DNA from 3 places in the Raoultella sp. genome. Region 3 is predicted to be linked to each of the others. Evidence: predicted binding sites of a transcription regulator. Region 3 holds the regulator's gene; each other region holds the start of a gene.
What was found. Region 3 encodes PurR, which represses purine synthesis genes. Its sites were predicted from a motif close to CANGCAAACGTTTGCNTG; they were not measured.

Region 1 (6,275 bases), on a different contig from region 3:
CATTATCGCAGCGGCAGCATGAGCAGCGGGCTGCGTATGCATGACCTGTGCGCCATTGCGTGGCTGGTGCGCCCTGAGCTGTTTACCCTGCAACCGTGCTTTGTGACGGTGGAAACGCAGGGGACCTGGACATCCGGCACCACCGTCGTTGATATCGAAGGGCGACTCGGGCAGCCGGCGAACGCCAGGGTTGCGCTGGAGCTGGATGTGGACGGTTTTCAGCGCTGGGTGGCGGAAGTGTTGGCCCTGGCGCCGTAAACGGCCTGGCGACCATCAATTTTCTCGCTCAGATAATCAATCATGGCGCGCATTCTGGCGGGCATATGTTTATTGCCCGACCACAGCAGCCACAGCTGTCCGCTATAACTACTGATAAACTCCCATTCCGCCAGGACCTGCACGATATCGCCCCGGGCCAGCGCGTCGTGAGCGGTAAACAGCGGCAGGCTGCCAATACCTAAATGCTGCTTCACCGCATCAAGGCGTACGGCAGTATGGTTGGCGGCGTAGCGTCCGTGAGTGTGGATAGTTTCCGTTTTTCCCGCCCGTCGGAATTTCCAGCGTGAGTCGGCCGGTGTTTCGCCCAGGCTAATGCAGCTGTGGGTGCGCAGTTCCACCGGCGTTTGCGGCGTGCCGTGTTGCTGCAAATAGTCCGGTGTGGCGCAGATCACGTGGGTCACTGGCATCAGCGGTTTGCCGTGCAGCCCGGGAGAGGGGCTGTGGGTAATACGCAGCGCCAGATCAATACCCTCATCAATCAGATCCAGATAGCGGTCCTCAAGCCGCAGGCAGACATCTACGTCGGGGTAACGGGTGAGAAATTCCGTCATTAACGGATGAATCACAAAACGCCCGACGGCTTTTGGTACGCAGAGGGTGAGTTTTCCTTGCGCCACCTCCTGCGTACTGCTGGCGGAATCCATCGCCTGGCGAGCCGATTCCAGCATCTCCAGCGCGTGCGCATAGACCGTTTTTCCGGCATCGCTCAGGCGTAATTTACGTGTGCTGCGGTGCAGCAGCTTACAGCCCATTTCCTGTTCCAGCCGCGAGACGCTGCGACTGACCGCCGAAGGCGTCGCCCCGGAAAGGCGGGCGACGGCAGAAAAGCTGCCCTGGTCGACAATTTGCACGAACAGGGCAAGGTCGGGGAGTAAATTGAGGTTCATTTATGCCCTTGAGGCAAAAGTGCATTGATGAATGACGGGATTATCGCCATGGATAATATCAATATACTGTCCTGACTAAGCGGAGGACAACCATGACTGAACGTCTTTATTACACCTGCGATGAGATCGAGGCACGAGCCCTGGTCGTGCGTTGCCAGGCTGAGGCCGATGGCCGTTACGCCATTGAATTGAACCAGACCCTGTTTCATCCGCAGGGCGGCGGGCAGCCGGCCGATCGCGGTTGGATCGGCGGCATTGCCGTTGAAGGGGTGGTGGCGCGAGGCGACAACGTTATGCACATTGTCGCGCAACCGCTGCCGACTGGAGAGGTGACGATTCGGGTGGATGAAGCTGCCCGGCACCTGCATTCGCGGTTGCACTCTGCAGGACATCTGATCGGCCTGGCGGGAGAACGCGCCGGCTGGCGTCCCACCAAAGCGCATCACTGGCCTGGAGAAGGGCGGATAACTTTCACCCCTATTGAATCCGCTATCCTGCCGGAGGCTAGCGCGCTTCTGGCGACGATCGCGGGCTGGCAGGCGGAAAATCTGCCGCGGCATTTGACTTTTGCGGAGGGGTTGCGTCAGGTCGGATTTGGTCCATTACCGGCCTATCCCTGCGGCGGAACGCATGTTGCTAGCCTGTCTGAGCTGGGGAGTGTGACGATTACTCAGGTGAAAATCAAAAAAGGCCAGCTGATCGTGAGTTATACCCTGGCGTGAACCGGGTCGCGATTTTACGCTGTCAGACTTCAATGAAACGAGCGAAGCGGGGCTGGTTCCGAGCATCCTGCAGCTTTCATCGGGGAATATCGGGTACGCAACCACGATAAAGGCCTGATATTGATGCCAGCGTATTGTTTTTACTGATATCGAACGCCGTTTGTCATAAATTTCTAATTATCGGTGTTTTACAGTAGCGGCTCATCGATGGGCTGGTTAATCTGGAAACAATTTACGTTAAGTTAACAAAAGAGAATAGCTATGCATGATGCACAAATCCGCGTGGCCATCGCAGGCGCGGGCGGCCGGATGGGACGCCAGTTAATTCAGGCGGTACAGCAGATGGACGGCGTGGCACTGGGCGCTGCGCTGGAGCGCGAAGGTTCTTCCCTCCTTGGTAGCGATGCCGGTGAGTTGGCCGGTGTCGGTAAAGCCGGTGTCGCGGTGCAAAGCAGTCTTACGGCGGTCAAAGATGATTTTGATGTGCTGATCGATTTCACCCGTCCGGAAGGTACGTTAAGTCACCTTGCTTTCTGCCGCGAACACGGCAAAGGGATGGTGATTGGTACCACCGGTTTTGATGAGGCGGGGAAACAGGCCATTCGCGAAGCGGCGCAGGAAATTGCCATCGTTTTCGCGGCTAACTTCAGCGTCGGTGTCAACGTGCTGTTAAAGCTGCTGGAAAAAGCGGCGAAGGTGATGGGCGACTACACCGATATTGAGATCATTGAAGCGCACCACCGCCACAAAGTGGACGCGCCGTCGGGTACTGCCCTGGCGATGGGCGAGGCGATTGCCGGTGCGCTGAACAAAGATCTGAAGGATTGTGCGGTTTACAGCCGTGAAGGCCATACCGGCGAACGCGTCCCGGGGACTATTGGTTTCGCCACCGTGCGTGCCGGGGATATTGTTGGTGAACATACCGCAATGTTTGCCGATATTGGTGAGCGTATTGAAATCAGCCACAAGGCATCCAGCCGGATGACTTTTGCTAATGGTGCCGTTCGTTCTGCATTGTGGTTAAAAGATAAGAAATCTGGTCTTTTTGATATGCGAGACGTGCTTGAACTCAATGCTTTATAAGTTTTATGACCTATCGTGATGTGGTTATTGCAATCAATATGTAATTGATTGCAAAGGGCAATGTTTTATTGCCCTTTTTATTTTTAGTCATTTCGTTAATTTAAACTGATGAAGTATCTGTAACATTAGCTTACCCCTTCGTTTTTTGTTGTGTTATTGTAAATTTTGACCATTCAGTCTACTTTTTTGCTCTTGCACGCGCTGTTTTGCAATCTTTCTGCTCCGCAAGCGTTTTCTCTGTATAGTTTGTTGATCTTTTTGCCTGCTAACGCCGGGCTGAGAGGTCAGTGACGTGAAAAGAGATAAAAAATATCGGCTTTAAGTTGACTTTTACCCGACATCTCTCCAGAATGCCGCCGTTTGCCAGAAATCCATAGGTAAGCAAATTTGCATTGATTCATGGCATGCACATGCATTAATATGCAAATAAAGTGAGTGAATATTCTCTGGAGGGTGTTTTGATTAAGTCAGCGCTATTGGTTCTGGAAGACGGAACCCAGTTTCACGGTCGGGCCATCGGGGCAACGGGCACGGCGGTTGGGGAAGTCGTTTTCAATACTTCAATGACCGGTTATCAAGAAATCCTCACTGATCCTTCCTATTCCCGCCAAATTGTCACTCTTACTTATCCCCATATTGGTAATGTCGGCACCAACGCCAGTGATGAAGAATCTTCTCAGGTACATGCGCAGGGTCTGGTCATTCGCGACCTGCCGCTGATTGCCAGCAACTTCCGCAATACTGAAGACCTCTCTTCTTACCTGAAACGCCATAACATCGTGGCGATTGCCGATATCGATACCCGTAAGCTGACGCGTTTGCTGCGTGAAAAAGGCGCACAGAACGGTTGCATCATTGTGGGTGATAACCTGGATGCGCAGCTGGCACTGGAAAAAGCCAAAGCGTTCCCTGGCCTGAACGGGATGGACCTGGCGAAAGAAGTCACCACTTCAGAAACCTACAGCTGGACGCAAGGGAGCTGGACGCTGGCAGGTGACCTGCCGGAAGCGAAGGCGGAAAGCGAGCTGCCGTTCCATGTTGTAGCCTACGATTTTGGCGCCAAACGCAACATTCTGCGTATGCTGGTTGACCGCGGCTGCCGCCTGACAGTTGTACCGGCGCAAACCTCTGCCGAAGAGGTGCTGAAGATGAATCCGGACGGTATCTTCCTGTCCAACGGTCCAGGCGACCCGGCGCCGTGCGATTACGCTATTACTGCGATTGAGAAATTCCTCGAGACCGATATTCCGGTATTCGGTATCTGCCTCGGCCATCAGTTGCTGGCGCTGGCGAGCGGTGCGAAGACTGTTAAGATGAAGTTCGGCCACCATGGCGGCAACCACCCGGTTAAAGATATCGATAATAATGTGGTGATGATTACCGCCCAGAACCACGGTTTTGCGGTAGACGAAGTCTCCATGCCGGATAATCTGCGCGTGACCCACAAGTCGTTGTTCGATGGGACTCTGCAGGGCATCCACCGCACTGACAAACCGGCGTTTAGTTTCCAGGGCCACCCGGAAGCGAGCCCGGGCCCGCACGATGCCGCGCCGTTGTTCGACCATTTCATTGAGTTAATTGAGCAGTACCGCCAGTCCGCGAAATAATCAGGAGAAAAAAGCCATGCCAAAACGTACAGATATAAAAAGCATCCTGATTCTTGGCGCTGGCCCGATCGTTATCGGCCAGGCTTGTGAATTTGACTACTCTGGCGCTCAGGCCTGTAAGGCCCTGCGTGAAGAAGGTTACCGTGTCATTCTGGTGAACTCGAACCCGGCCACCATCATGACCGACCCGGAAATGGCCGATGCGACCTATATTGAGCCGATCCACTGGGAAGTGGTACGCAAAATCATCGAAAAAGAGCGTCCGGATGCGGTTCTGCCGACCATGGGCGGCCAGACCGCGCTGAACTGCGCGCTGGAGCTGGAGCGTCAGGGCGTGCTGGCTGAATTCGGTGTCACCATGATCGGCGCTACCGCCGATGCGATTGATAAAGCCGAAGACCGCCGCCGCTTCGATGTGGCGATGAAGAAAATCGGTCTGGATACCGCGCGTTCCGGGATTGCGCACACCATGGAAGAAGCGCTGGCGGTAGCCGCTGACGTGGGCTATCCGTGCATCATTCGTCCCTCCTTTACCATGGGCGGCACCGGCGGCGGTATCGCTTATAACCGTGAAGAGTTCGAAGAAATTTGTACCCGCGGTCTGGATCTCTCTCCGACCAACGAGCTGCTGATTGATGAATCGCTGATCGGCTGGAAAGAGTACGAAATGGAAGTGGTGCGCGATAAGAACGATAACTGCATCATCGTCTGCTCCATTGAAAACTTCGACGCTATGGGTATCCACACCGGTGACTCTATCACCGTTGCACCGGCGCAAACCCTGACCGATAAAGAATACCAGGTGATGCGTAACGCTTCGATGGCGGTGCTGCGCGAAATTGGCGTGGAAACCGGGGGGTCTAACGTTCAGTTCTCCGTTAACCCGAAAGACGGCCGCCTGATTGTTATCGAAATGAACCCGCGCGTATCACGCTCCTCTGCGCTGGCATCCAAAGCGACCGGCTTCCCGATTGCCAAAGTGGCGGCCAAACTGGCGGTGGGCTACACCCTGGATGAGCTGATGAACGACATCACCGGCGGTCGTACACCGGCCTCGTTCGAACCGTCCATCGACTATGTCGTGACCAAGATTCCTCGCTTTAACTTTGAAAAATTCGTCGGCAGCAACGACCGCCTGACCACCCAAATGAAATCCGTGGGTGAAGTGATGGCGATTGGCCGCACTCAGCAGGAATCTCTGCAGAAAGCGCTGCGCGGCCTGGAAGTCGGTGCCACCGGTTTCGATCCGAAAGTCAGTCTCGACGACCCGGAAGCGCTGACCAAAATTCGTCGTGAGCTGAAAGATGCCGGCGCCGAGCGTATCTGGTACATCGCCGATGCGTTCCGCGCGGGGCTGTCTGTGGACGGCGTTTTCAACCTGACCAACATCGACCGCTGGTTCCTGGTACAAATTGAAGAGCTGGTACGTCTGGAAGAGAACGTGGCTGACCTCGGCATCACCGGTCTTACGCCTGACTTCCTGCGTCAGCTGAAGCGTAAAGGCTTTGCCGACGCGCGTCTGGCTAAGCTGGCGGGCGTTCGTGAAGGCGAAATCCGCAAGCTGCGCGACCAGTACGACCTGCACCCGGTCTACAAGCGTGTAGATACCTGCGCGGCGGAGTTTGCTACTGATACCGCCTACATGTACTCCACCTATGAAGACGAGTGTGAAGCGAACCCGTCTGTCGACCGCGATA
Region 2 (6,275 bases), on a different contig from region 3:
GAAGGCGTCGAAACCGCGGATCAGGTCAACTGGCTGCGAAAACGCGGGGTCCGGTATTGTCAGGGCTGGTACTTTGCGAAAGCGATGCCGCCGCAGGAGTTCAGGCAATGGCTGGCCAGCGCGTCCAGACTGCTCAGTCCTTGCATCTGAACGCTCAGGCGGAAATTTGATGACGATAATCGCTGGGGGTCCGATCGAACTCCCGGCGAAATACCCGTGAGAACGTCTGCTGCGACACGTAGCCCAGATCCATCGCAATATCAAAGATTGGCCGCTGGGTCGTACGGAGTGCCTCTGCGGCCAGCAGCAGCCGCCGCTGGCGGATGTAATCGCCCAACGTTTGATGCATCACGGCGCGGAACATTCGCTGGAGGTACCATTTTGAATACCCCGATTTTCTGGCGACTACATCAATGTTAAGTGGTTGATCGATATGTTCATCAATCCATTCAATCAGCGTCTGGATAATATCCTGATGGGACATAAAGCGGCCTCTCTCAATTCTCGATTCGTCGTTTTGTCTGCGGGCGAGTATAATTCCTCAAGTTAACTTGAGGTAAAGCGCTTTTATGGAAAAGAAATCCCCCCGAATTAAAATGCTGTTGACCCCCGGCGAGGTGGCAAAGCGTACCGGCGTTGCCGTCTCTGCCCTGCATTTCTATGAAAGCAAAGGGTTAATTCACAGCCAGCGTAATGCCGGTAATCAGCGGCGCTATCGGCGCGATGTGCTGCGCGCGGTGGCGATCATCAAGATCGCCCAGCGAATCGGTATTCCGCTGTCGACCATTGGTGAGGCGTTCGGCGTGCTGCCGGAAGGGCATAACCTCAGCGCGAAGGAGTGGAAACAGCTCTCATCGCAGTGGCGGGAAGAGCTTGATCGGCGTATTCATACTTTGACCGCGCTGCGCGACCAGTTGGATGGCTGTATCGGCTGCGGCTGTCTGTCGCGACGAGACTGCCCGCTGCGCAACCCGGGAGATAAGCTGGGTGAAGAGGGAACCGGTGCGCGACTGCTGGAGGATGACATCTAAAACTAAAGCGCCACAACAGGGCGCTTTAGTTGTTTTCCGGTCTTTGTCTTTAAACGCTATCCTGATGTTCACAGGAGGGTTTCCCCCGACGTCGGCCCCCTCGGTATTGCGCAATATGTTGATGGAGGTTCCGGATTGCGCCGACACTTTAATTGTGGCACAACCCGGCTGTTTCACCCGTTTATTTCGGCGAAATTTTTCCGCCAATCACCGTCAGTTCCTATAGTTAATTCGAACGAATAACGGGAGAACCTCCATGCTGACGGTACATCATCTCAATCAATCGCGATCGCAGCGCGTGCTGTGGGCGCTTGAAGAACTCCAACTGCCTTATCGTATTGTCAGCTACCAGCGGGAAAAAAATATGCTGGCGCCACTGGCGTTAAAGCAGATCCACCCGCTAGGGAAATCCCCGGTAGTGGAAGATAACGGCTACGTACTGGCGGAATCGGGCGCCATTCTGGAGTACCTGCAGGAAACCTACGATAGCGCACAGCGGTTCAGACCTCAGGAGACGGCAGATAAACTGCAATACCGTTTCTGGCTGCATTACGCCGAGGGCTCGCTGATGCCGCTGATGTTGATGAAACTGGTTTTTGCCAGCCTCGGAAAACCGCCCATTCCGCTCGGGATGCGAACACTGGGCAACGTCCTGGGCAAAGGCGTACAGAAGGCCTGGCTGGACCGGCAAATCACCACGCATGCCCGTTATATTGAGGATCATCTCTCCCGCCAGCCGTGGTTTGCTGGCGCGCAGCTCAGCATGGCCGATATCCAGATGAGCTTTCCGGTCATGGCGCTGCTGGCGCGCGGCGGCATCGAGGATGTGCCGCGGATCGCGCAGTGGGTGCAGCGTATTGAACAGCGCCCGGCCTGGCAGAAAGCGATTGAACGCGGCGGTCCGTTCACCTTGCCGGAGTGAGACAGAGATTTTTGTGATGACCTCAGTGAATTGCTATTTGCGCAATACAAAAATGTTACCGGATTGCGCATGGACGATAACGTTTGCGCATCGACTGGTGATTTGATGAACACCATAAGCAAAATTTAGTGAATTAACACAAACTTCAGTTGAAAAGGCCCGTCTAAAGGCTGGATAATCGTTTGCCTTTGTATTTTGCTCATTACTTATCCCTGTTCTGGGGGAGCAAATTCATTCTGACCACCGTATTGTATGCGCGGAGTTAAACGTTTGCTTTTTGCAGCCCCCCTGGCGCTGTGACAGAGCACAAGGAGATCGCGTTTAACTGGCAGTGGATGGTCCACCACGCATACGGACGAACGATTAAAATTTTCAGGGGAAGTTTTCTATGTCTACGCCTTCAGCGCGTACCGGCGGTTCATTAGACGCCTGGTTTAAAATTTCAGCTCGTGGCAGCTCCGTTCGTCAGGAGATTGTTGCCGGTTTAACCACCTTCCTGGCGATGGTGTACTCGGTCATTGTTGTCCCGGGCATGCTGGGTAAAGCCGGGTTTCCTCCGGCAGCCGTGTTCGTCTCCACCTGTCTGGTCGCCGGCGTAGGCTCTCTGGTGATGGGGCTGTGGGCAAACCTGCCGCTGGCCATTGGCTGTGCTATTTCGCTGACCGCGTTTACCGCCTTCAGCCTGGTACTGGGGCAACACATCAGTATTCCGGTTGCGCTGGGCGCCGTGTTCCTGATGGGCGTGCTGTTCACCATTATCTCTGCCACCGGTATTCGTAGTTGGATCCTGCGCAATTTACCGCAGGGTGTTGCGCACGGCACCGGGATAGGTATCGGCCTTTTTCTGCTGCTGATCGCCGCCAACAGTGTGGGCCTGGTGATTAAAAACCCGCTGGACGGTTTGCCGGTCGCGCTGGGTCACTTCAACAGCTTCCCGGTGATTATGTCGCTGGTGGGGTTGGCGGTGATCATTGGTCTTGAAAAAATGAAAGTGCCGGGCGGTATCCTGTTGACCATTATCGGCGTCTCGATCGTCGGGCTGATTTTTGACCCGAACGTCCATTTCTCCGGTATTTTCGCGATGCCATCGCTGAGCGACGACAAAGGCAACTCGCTGATTGGCAGCCTCGATATCATCGGCGCGCTGAACCCGGTAATTCTGCCCAGCGTTCTGGCGCTGGTGATGACGGCGGTATTTGATGCCACCGGCACCATTCGCGCCGTGGCGGGGCAGGCAAACCTGCTGGATAAAGACGGGCAGATTATCAACGGCGGTAAAGCCTTGACCACCGACTCTCTGAGCAGCGTCTTCTCCGGTGTGGTCGGTGCGGCACCGGCGGCGGTGTATATCGAATCGGCGGCAGGGACTGCGGCGGGCGGTAAAACCGGCCTCACCGCGGTGACCGTGGGCGTGCTGTTCCTGCTGATTCTGTTCCTCTCTCCGCTCTCTTATCTGGTCCCTGCGTATGCCACGGCGCCTGCGCTGATGTATGTCGGTCTGCTGATGCTGAGCAACGTGGCGAAAATCGACTTTAATGATTTCGTCGATGCGATGGCCGGGCTGATTACCGCGGTCTTTATCGTGCTGACCTGTAACATCGTCACCGGTATCATGATCGGCTTTGCCACCCTGGTGATTGGCCGTCTGGTGTCCGGCGATTGGCGTAAGCTGAACCTGGGGACTGTCATCATCGCGGCTGCGCTGGTGATCTTCTACGCTGGCGGTTGGGCCATTTAAGCTTTTCTTGCGAATCGCGGGCGGCTCAGGCCGCCCGTTTTATTTTTAAGCCACATCCTGTTTCCTTTTGCGTTAATCTGAGTAGCGTATTATCCAGAGACATGACGCCTCCGGTGTATACCCGTCATACTTCAAGTTGCATGAGCGTTGGCTGTCCTCGCTCACCCCAGTCACTTACTTCAGTAAGCCTCTGGGGATTCCCTGCGTCGCCGCCTGCCTGCAACTCGAATTATTTAGGGTATAAAATAATAAAATCCAGCAAACAGGGAACACATGGAAATATTCTTCACCATACTTATTATGACCCTCGTGGTCTCTCTCTCCGGGGTGGTTACACGCGTACTGCCCTTTCAGGTTCCACTACCACTGATGCAAATCGCCATTGGCGCGTTGTTGGCGTGGCCGACGTTTGGTTTGCATGTCGAATTCGACCCCGAGCTGTTCCTGGTCTTGTTTATCCCGCCGCTGCTTTTTGCCGACGGCTGGAAGACGCCGACCCGCGAATTTATTGAGCACGGACGAGAAATCCTTGGGCTGGCGCTGGCGCTGGTGCTGGTGACGGTGGTGGGGATTGGCTTTCTCATTTACTGGATCGTGCCGGGTATTCCGCTGATTCCCGCCTTCGCATTGGCGGCGGTGCTGTCACCGACCGATGCCGTGGCGCTATCAGGCATCGTGGGCGAAGGACGCATTCCGAAAAAAATTATGGGGATTTTGCAGGGCGAGGCGTTGATGAACGATGCCTCCGGCCTGGTCTCGCTGAAGTTTGCCGTTGCCGTGGCCATGGGCACGATGGTCTTTACCGTCGGCGGTGCGACGGTTGAGTTCCTCAAGGTCGCCATCGGTGGCATCCTGGCCGGGTTTGTGGTGAGCTGGCTCTATGGTCGTTCGATGCGCTTCCTCAGCCGCTGGGGCGGCGATGAACCGGCGACGCAGATTGTTCTGCTGTTCCTGCTGCCGTTTGCCTCCTACCTGATCGCGGAGCACATCGGTGTTTCCGGGATTCTGGCGGCGGTGGCGGCGGGGATGACCATCACCCGTTCCGGTGTGATGCGCACCGCGCCGCTGGCCATGCGTCTGCGGGCGAACAGCACCTGGGCGATGCTGGAATTTGTCTTTAACGGCATGGTCTTCCTGCTGCTGGGCCTGCAACTGCCGGATATTTTGTCGACATCGCTGGTGGCGGCGGAAGCGGATCCTAATGTTGAAACCTGGATGCTGTTTACCGACATTATCCTGATCTACATCGCGCTGATGATGGTGCGTTTTGGCTGGCTGTGGACGATGCGCAAATTAAGCCAGCGTTTCCTGAAAAAGAAACCGATGGAATTTGGATCGTGGACAACTCGTGAGCTGCTGATCTCCTCCGTTGCCGGGGTTCGTGGGGCGATAACCCTCGCCGGTGTGCTGTCGATTCCGCTGTTGCTGCCAGACGGCAACGTCTTCCCGGCCCGCTATGAGCTGATCTTTTTGGCCGCCGGGGTGATCCTGTTCTCGCTGTTTGTCGGGGTGATAGCGCTGCCGCTTTTGCTGCGCCACATTGAGTCGGGCGACCACGCTCAGCAGCGGAAAGAAGAGCGGCTGGCGCGCGCGGCGACGGCAGATGTGGCGATTGTCGCGATTCAGAAAATGGAGGAGCGTCTGGCGGCTGACACCAAAGAGAATATTGATAACCAGCTGCTGACCGAGGTCAGTTCGCGGGTGATTGGTAACCTGCGTCGCCGCGTCGACGGACGTAATGATGTGGAAACCTCGATACTCGAAGAGCAGCTCGAGCGTCGGTTCCGCCTGGCGGCGCTGCGTTCAGAACGCGGAGAGCTGTATCATCTTCGTGCGACCCGACAGATCAGTAATGAAACGCTGCAGAAGCTGCTCCACGACCTTGACCTGCTGGAAGCGCTACTCATCGAAGATCAGTAATACCGTCTCTTTTCCCCGGCGGCGCTTTTGCTTGCCGGGGCGACAGGATCGTGCGGTACGGGTTAGTGCGATCGCGTCGCCCTGGTAAGGCGTTTACGCCGCCAACCGGAACGCAGGCGCAGCGCGCTGCCTTCGGGAACTTACTCCAGCCAGAACGCCTTACTGCATTCCAGCCACGCCTGTGCGCAGTGCGACAGATAAACGCCTTCCCGCCAGATCATCCCCAGTTCCCAGTGCAGCTCACTCTGCAACGGTATCGAGCAGAAATTCTCCGCGTCGAGACGTTCACAGATCGGTTGCGGCAGGATCGCCACACCGATGCCCGCCTGCACCATCGCCGCGAGGAAATCCCACTGGCCGCTGCGCACCGCGATGCGCGGCTTCACCTCATGGTAGGTAAACAGCGCCATCAACTGCCGGTTCAGAGCGAAACCTTCGTTATAAATGACCAGCGGATGGGCCGCGAGCGCTTCCGGCGAGATTGACTGAACGCCTTCCCACTCCTCCGTTCTCGGCGTCAGCACGCACAGGGGATGGTTGAAGAGCGGCAGCGTGCTCAGACCGCTGTCTTCATCTACCGGCAGTGCCGTCATGGCGAGATCCAGTTCACCGTTGCTCACCGCCTGCTGGACCGTCAGACCACCAAACTCGGCAATTTTAAGCT
Region 3 (6,275 bases):
TCCGAAGGTGGTATCTTTAACAATGCGGCCCAGGTCTGGAACCATACATTCTACTGGAACTGCCTCGCGCCGAATGCGGGCGGCGAGCCGGAAGGTGAGCTGGCGACTGCCATCAATCAGTCCTTCGGCAGCTTCGCAGACTTCAAAGCGAAATTTACCGACGCGGCAGCGAAGAACTTTGGTGCAGGCTGGACATGGCTGGTTAAAAATGCCGATGGCAGCCTGAGCATTGTCTCCACCAGCAACGCTGGCACGCCGCTGACCGGCGACGCCAAACCGCTGCTGACCGTGGATGTCTGGGAACATGCCTATTACATCGACTACCGTAACGCCCGTCCTGACTATCTGGCGCACTTCTGGGCGCTGGTAAACTGGAAGTTTGTGGCGGCCAATCTGGCGGCCTAAAACGCGAACGCAGAAGGGGCAACCCTTCTGCGAATATACCTACGGTTCGACCAACGCCTCTTCCGGCTGTGAACGCCCGCCAACCAGCACCAGCAGCAGCGCCACCCCGGCAATTATCGCCCCCATCACCGGCACAAAGGCATAGCCCAGCCCGCCGGAAATCACCGCACCGCCGGCTGCCGCGCCCAGCGCATTGCCGAGGTTAAATGCCCCGATATTGACCGACGAAGAGAGCCCCGGCGCTTCATGGGCTACCCGCATCACCCGCATTTGCAGCGGCGGAACCACGGCGAAAGTCGCCGCCCCCCAGACTACCATACTGATAGCGGCCCCCAGTTGCGTCTGCGCCAGCAGCGGAATTGCCAGCATGATAACCATCAGCAGCAGCAGAAATCCCTTCAGCGTCCCGGAGACGGAACGGTCGGCGAATTTACCGCCCAGATAGTTACCCAGCGAAAAGCCGACGCCAATCAACACCAGCATGGCGGTGACAAACAGCGGCGAGGCGTGCGTAATGGTATGCAGTACAGGTGAAATATAGGTGTAGAGGGTAAACATGGCACCGGCCCCCAGCACAGTCGTCAGCAGCGCGGAGAGCACCTGCGGACGAACCAGCACGGAAAGCTCCTGTTTTACGTTCGGACGTTCACCAGCGCGGCCTTGAGGCAACGAGAACCACAGGCTAACCATCGCCACCAGTCCCAGACCTGCCGTCGCGAGGAACGACATCCGCCAGCCGATGGTTTCGCCAAGCCATGTCGCCGCCGGAACGCCGCCAATATTAGCGATGGTCAACCCCATGAACATGGTCGCCACCGCGCTGGCCTGTTTGTGTTTCGGCACCACGCTCGCCGCAACCACCGAACCGAGGCCGAAGAAAGCTCCGTGGTTAAGGCTGGTGATAATGCGTGAAATCAGTAGCGTAGTGTAATCCGGCGCCATTGAGGAGAGGACGTTACCCAGCGTGAAGATCGCCATCAGAAAAATCAGTGCATTTCTGCGCGCGCGATGAGAGAGCAGCAAAGTCATTAGCGGCGCCCCGACCATCACGCCGATCGCATAAGCACTGATCAGCATTCCCGCCGCCGGAATTGACACGTCGACGCCTTTGGCAATCACCGGCAGCAGCCCCATCGGGGAAAACTCCGTGGTACCAATACCAAACGCGCCTATCGCCAGCGCTAACAAGGGAAAGTTGATTTTCATTCAATGACTCCAGCAGACCGTCATCGGCAACGGTATCTCATCAGAAGTCAAAAGCATGACATCAATCACAAAAAAACAAAAGTAAACGAAATGGCAAAAGATTTTTGCGAAATTGATAATAATGGCGGGATATCGGGGGAAAGGGGCCTCTCCCCCGGATAAATCAGTGCAGTACCGCGGTCAGGGCGGCGGCCACGATGAGCCCCAGGACAATAATCGTTGTCGTCAGCGAAAACTTTAAATCGGTATCCATCAATTTTTCTCCCCAGTTATCCCCACACGAAAAGTGAGCTTGCTCATTTTTGCACAATATCGCACAAAAATCTTCCATGTTTTAGGGTGATGCACATTTTTGCTCTTCCCCTTTGCCGCAAGATCGGACAAAATCCCACGCTAATTTGAAAGCGTATCGGCCATTGACCCCTTCCTGTCGTTCTGTGTCGTTTTCCCGACGTGATGCAATGTTGAAAATTGTATTCAGGGTGTGTACAGGCAAACGTTTACGTATCGATAATCAGACGATCAGGTCAAGGTCTGGAGTGAGAAGTAATGGCAACAATTAAAGATGTAGCGAAGCGCGCAAACGTTTCCACTACAACAGTATCACATGTAATTAACAAAACCCGTTTCGTGGCGGAAGAAACCCGCAACGCCGTGTGGGCGGCGATCAAAGAGCTGCACTATTCTCCAAGCGCCGTTGCTCGCAGCCTGAAGGTTAATCACACCAAATCGATCGGTCTGCTGGCCACCAGCAGCGAAGCGGCCTATTTCGCTGAGATTATTGAATCTGTAGAAAAGAGCTGTTTCCAGAAAGGCTATACTCTGATTTTGGGCAATGCGTGGAACGATCCCGAAAAACAGCAGGCCTATCTGTCGATGATGGCGCAAAAGCGTGTCGACGGCATGCTGGTTATGTGTTCTGAATACCCGGAATCGGTGCTCCGCATGCTGGAAGAGTACCGCCATATTCCGATGGTGGTCATGGACTGGGGTGAATCCAAAGCCGACTTCACCGATTCGGTGATCGATAACGCCTTCGAAGGCGGCTATATGGCCGGGCGCTACCTGGTCGAACGCGGCCACCGCGAGATCGGCGTGATCCCTGGCCCGCTGGAACGTAACACCGGCGCCGGGCGCCTGGCCGGCTTTATGAAAGCCATGGAAGAAGCGCAGATTGCCGTTCCGGAAAGCTGGATTGTTCAGGGGGACTTCGAGCCTGAATCCGGCTACCGTGCAATGCAGCAGATCCTCAGCCAGCAGCATCGCCCGACGGCGGTCTTCTGCGGCGGCGATATCATGGCGATGGGCGCAATCTGTGCTGCGGATGAGATGGGTCTGCGCGTACCGCAGGACATTTCGCTGATCGGGTATGATAACGTGCGTAACGCCCGCTATTTCAGCCCGGCGCTGACCACCATCCATCAGCCGAAAGATTCGCTGGGGGAAGCGGCCTTCAATATGTTGATGGATCGTATCGTCAACAAACGTGAAGAGTCCCAGTCGATCGAGGTTCACCCGCGACTGGTAGAGCGCCGCTCCGTCGTCGACGGCCCGTTCGTCGATTACCGTCGCTAATCAATCGTGCGGCGCCGGCTATGTCTATTCCGGCGCCCGTAGCCACTCCCGGTTTAACGTTTCACTGTCCCCCAGATAATCCAGCAGCCACAAAAGGGCCGGTGAGGCGTCACTCTGCTGCCAAGTCAGGCAACACGCAGCGTCCGGGAACGGATTTTCCAGCGCCAGCACGGTCCATTCGCCACGGTCAATCCAGGGGCGAGCAAAATGGCTCGGCACCATTCCTACGCACAATCCCGCCGAGAGGCAGGTGGCCGATGATTCCCAGTCCGGCACCACCACCCTTTTCTGGTTATCCAGTAGCCAGGTCGTGCGTTTCGGCAATGAGCGAGAGGTATCTTCCCGGACCAACGACGGCCAGTTGCGCAACACGTCATCGCTGAGCGGCCCGGTCATCTGCGCCAGCGGATGATGGCTCGCCACCACGCAATCCCAGCTCAGCATCCCCATATCACGAAAGGCGTAGCGCCCCCCTACCGGAATCGAACGGGTTGCTCCGATAGCCAGTTCCACGCGTCCGTCGGCCAGCGCGTCCCAGACGCCGTTGAAGACCTCCTGAAAAACAATCAGCTCGACATCCGGAAAGTGACGATAAAAATCGACAATCATCTGCCGCATACGGGCTGGTTTAACGATGTCATCCACGGCTATCGACAGCTGACCGCGCCAACCGTTGGCTATCTGCTGACACTGCTGGCGAGTGATCTGCATTTTTTTGATAACAGATCGTCCTTCCTGTAAAAACCAGAGCCCGGCGGGGGTCAATTCGACATCGCGATGGCGGCGTTCAAACAGCGGTACCGCCAGCCACTCTTCCAACTGACGTACAGTATAACTGACCGCCGAAGGTACGCGGTGCAGTTCCTGCGCCGCTGCGCTAAAGCTGCCGTTGCGGGCTACAGCATCAACAACTTCGAGTGAGTATTCGGACCACATATTCTGCCTGCAAAAATTTTGAATGCATGTAGCAAATATTAGCGTTTCACAAGCCAGAATGCACTCCCTACACTCTGCGGCATCATATCTGCATCTATAAGAGAATGTTATGCAACAACCCGGGAAAGGATTTTTAGTGTGGCTGGCGGGACTCAGCGTGCTGGGTTTCCTGGCCACCGACATGTATCTGCCGGCCTTTTCGGCTATTCAGCAGGATCTCAATACCTCTGCGGCATCGGTCAGCGCCAGCCTGAGTCTGTTCCTCGCCGGCTTCGCCATCGGACAGTTGTTCTGGGGCCCGCTCTCGGACCGCTACGGACGTAAACCAATTCTGCTGACCGGGCTGGCTATCTTCGCTATCAGCTGTCTGGGGATGCTGTGGGTGCGTGATGCCACCCTGATGCTGGTGCTGCGCTTTATTCAGGCAATCGGCGTCTGTGCCGCAGCGGTGACCTGGCAGGCGATGGTCACGGATTATTACCCCGCTCAGCACACTAACCGTATTTTCGCCACCATTATGCCGCTGGTGGGCTTATCGCCAGCGCTGGCACCGTTGCTCGGCAGTTGGCTGCTCACCCATCTGGAATGGCAGGCTATTTTTGCTACCCTTTTTGCCATCGCCCTGCTGCTGATGGTCCCCGCCCTACGCCTGAAGCCGATCGTCAGGCCGCAGGGTGACGTCCGCGAAAAACTGACTTTTATGACGCTGCTGCGCTCACGCGAATACAGCGGAAACGTACTGATTTACGCCGCCTGCTCCGCCAGCTTTTTTGCCTGGTTGACCGGGTCGCCGTTTATTCTCCATGAAATGGGCTACGGTCCAACCGCCATTGGTCTTAGCTATGTCCCGCAGACTATCGCCTTTTTAGTCGGTGGCTATGGGTGCCGCGCGGTGCTGCAGAAATGGCAGGGTCAACAACTGTTGCCCTGGCTGCTGGTGATTTTCGCCGTCAGCGTGGCGGCAACCTGGATGGTTGGCATGGTGGCGGATGCCTCAATTATTGCGGTGATGATTCCCTTCTGCGTGATGGCTATTGTTAATGGCGGGATTTACCCGATAGTTGTCGCCCAGGCGCTGAAGCCGTTCCCGCAGGCGACCGGTCGTGCCGCCGCGCTGCAAAACACGCTGCAACTCGGCCTGTGTTTCCTGACCAGTCTGCTGGTTTCCGCGCTGATTGCCACGCCGCTGCAGACCACCACCAGCGTGATGCTGGTCTCTATTGTGCTGGCCGGACTGGGCTATTTTATGCAACGTCAGAGCACTTACCTGAACACGGAATCGTCACATGCATAAACACATTTCAGTGATGTTACGGCTCAGTAATTAGCATGCTAATATATTTTTATTGAAAGCCTGATTTCAGCGGCCTATACTGGATCCGGCTTCACATAAATAAATTATTTTTTAAGATTAACGGGAGCAGGATGCATCCCGTTTCACCATGGAAGGCCTTTCGGCAAGGGTTATCACCCTTCCTCTGTTCTACGTCGGATAGCAGCTTCACGGATATTCCGTGAGATTTCTCACAAAGCCAAAAAAGCGTCTACGCTGTTTTAAGGTTCTGATCACTTGGGCGTGATGGAGAAGCTATGAGTTCATCGTGTATAGAAGAAGTAAGCGTACCAGACGACGACTGGTACCGAATTGCAACCGAATTACTCGGCCGCGCGGGTATTGAAGTCAATGGGCCCGCCCCCTCCGATCTGCGGATTAACAATCCGCTCTTTTTTAAGCGTGTTTTACAGGAAGGGTCGCTGGGGTTAGGTGAAAGTTATATGGACGGCTGGTGGGATTGCGAACGGCTGGATATATTCTTCCATAAAGTATTGCGTGCCGGGCTGGAAAATCAACTCCCGCATCATTTCAAAGATACGTTGCGCATCGTGGGCGCTCGCCTGTTTAATCTACAAAGTAAAAAGCGTTCCTGGATTGTCGGAAAAGAACATTACGATCTGGGCAACGATCTTTTCAGCCGGATGCTCGACCCGTATATGCAATATTCCTGCGCGTACTGGAATGAGGCACAATCGCTGGAAGAGGCACAGGAGGCAAAATTAGATCTTATTTGCCGCAAGCTGCAGTTGGAACCGGGGATGCGGGTGCTGGATATTGGCTGCGGCTGGGGTGGACTGGCTTATTATATGGCCAAAAA

Region 1: a site for PurR is predicted at 3,321-3,338, ahead of carA (glutamine-hydrolyzing carbamoyl-phosphate synthase small subunit). Genes of this name have one in related genera too.
Region 2: a site for PurR is predicted at 2,213-2,230, ahead of ACZAHD_RS09145 (NCS2 family permease). Genes of this name have one in related genera too.

Annotation. Positions count from the first base shown of each region.
Region 1 covers NZ_JBCNNS010000005.1:61,711-67,985, reverse strand. Annotated here, with positions in the region: gene rihC (ribonucleoside hydrolase RihC) at 1-258, shown strand, start outside; gene ACZAHD_RS01615 (LysR family transcriptional regulator) at 219-1,166, opposite strand; gene ACZAHD_RS01610 (alanyl-tRNA editing protein) at 1,259-1,888, shown strand; gene dapB (4-hydroxy-tetrahydrodipicolinate reductase) at 2,150-2,971, shown strand; gene carA (glutamine-hydrolyzing carbamoyl-phosphate synthase small subunit) at 3,430-4,578, shown strand; gene carB (carbamoyl-phosphate synthase large subunit) at 4,595-6,275, shown strand, end outside.
Region 2 covers NZ_JBCNNS010000038.1:13,579-19,853, forward strand. Annotated here, with positions in the region: gene ACZAHD_RS09125 (EAL domain-containing protein) at 1-150, shown strand, start outside; gene soxS (superoxide response transcriptional regulator SoxS) at 155-484, opposite strand; gene soxR (redox-sensitive transcriptional activator SoxR) at 570-1,031, shown strand; gene ACZAHD_RS09140 (glutathione S-transferase family protein) at 1,288-1,953, shown strand; gene ACZAHD_RS09145 (NCS2 family permease) at 2,342-3,691, shown strand; gene ACZAHD_RS09150 (Na+/H+ antiporter) at 3,965-5,611, shown strand; gene ACZAHD_RS09155 (LysR family transcriptional regulator) at 5,752-6,275, opposite strand, start outside.
Region 3 covers NZ_JBCNNS010000080.1:9,514-15,788, forward strand. Annotated here, with positions in the region: gene sodB (superoxide dismutase [Fe]) at 1-405, shown strand, start outside; gene ACZAHD_RS14715 (MFS transporter) at 445-1,611, opposite strand; gene cydH (cytochrome bd-I oxidase subunit CydH) at 1,775-1,864, opposite strand; gene purR (HTH-type transcriptional repressor PurR) at 2,161-3,186, shown strand; gene punR (DNA-binding transcriptional activator PunR) at 3,211-4,122, opposite strand; gene punC (purine nucleoside transporter PunC) at 4,232-5,416, shown strand; gene cfa (cyclopropane fatty acyl phospholipid synthase) at 5,713-6,275, shown strand, end outside.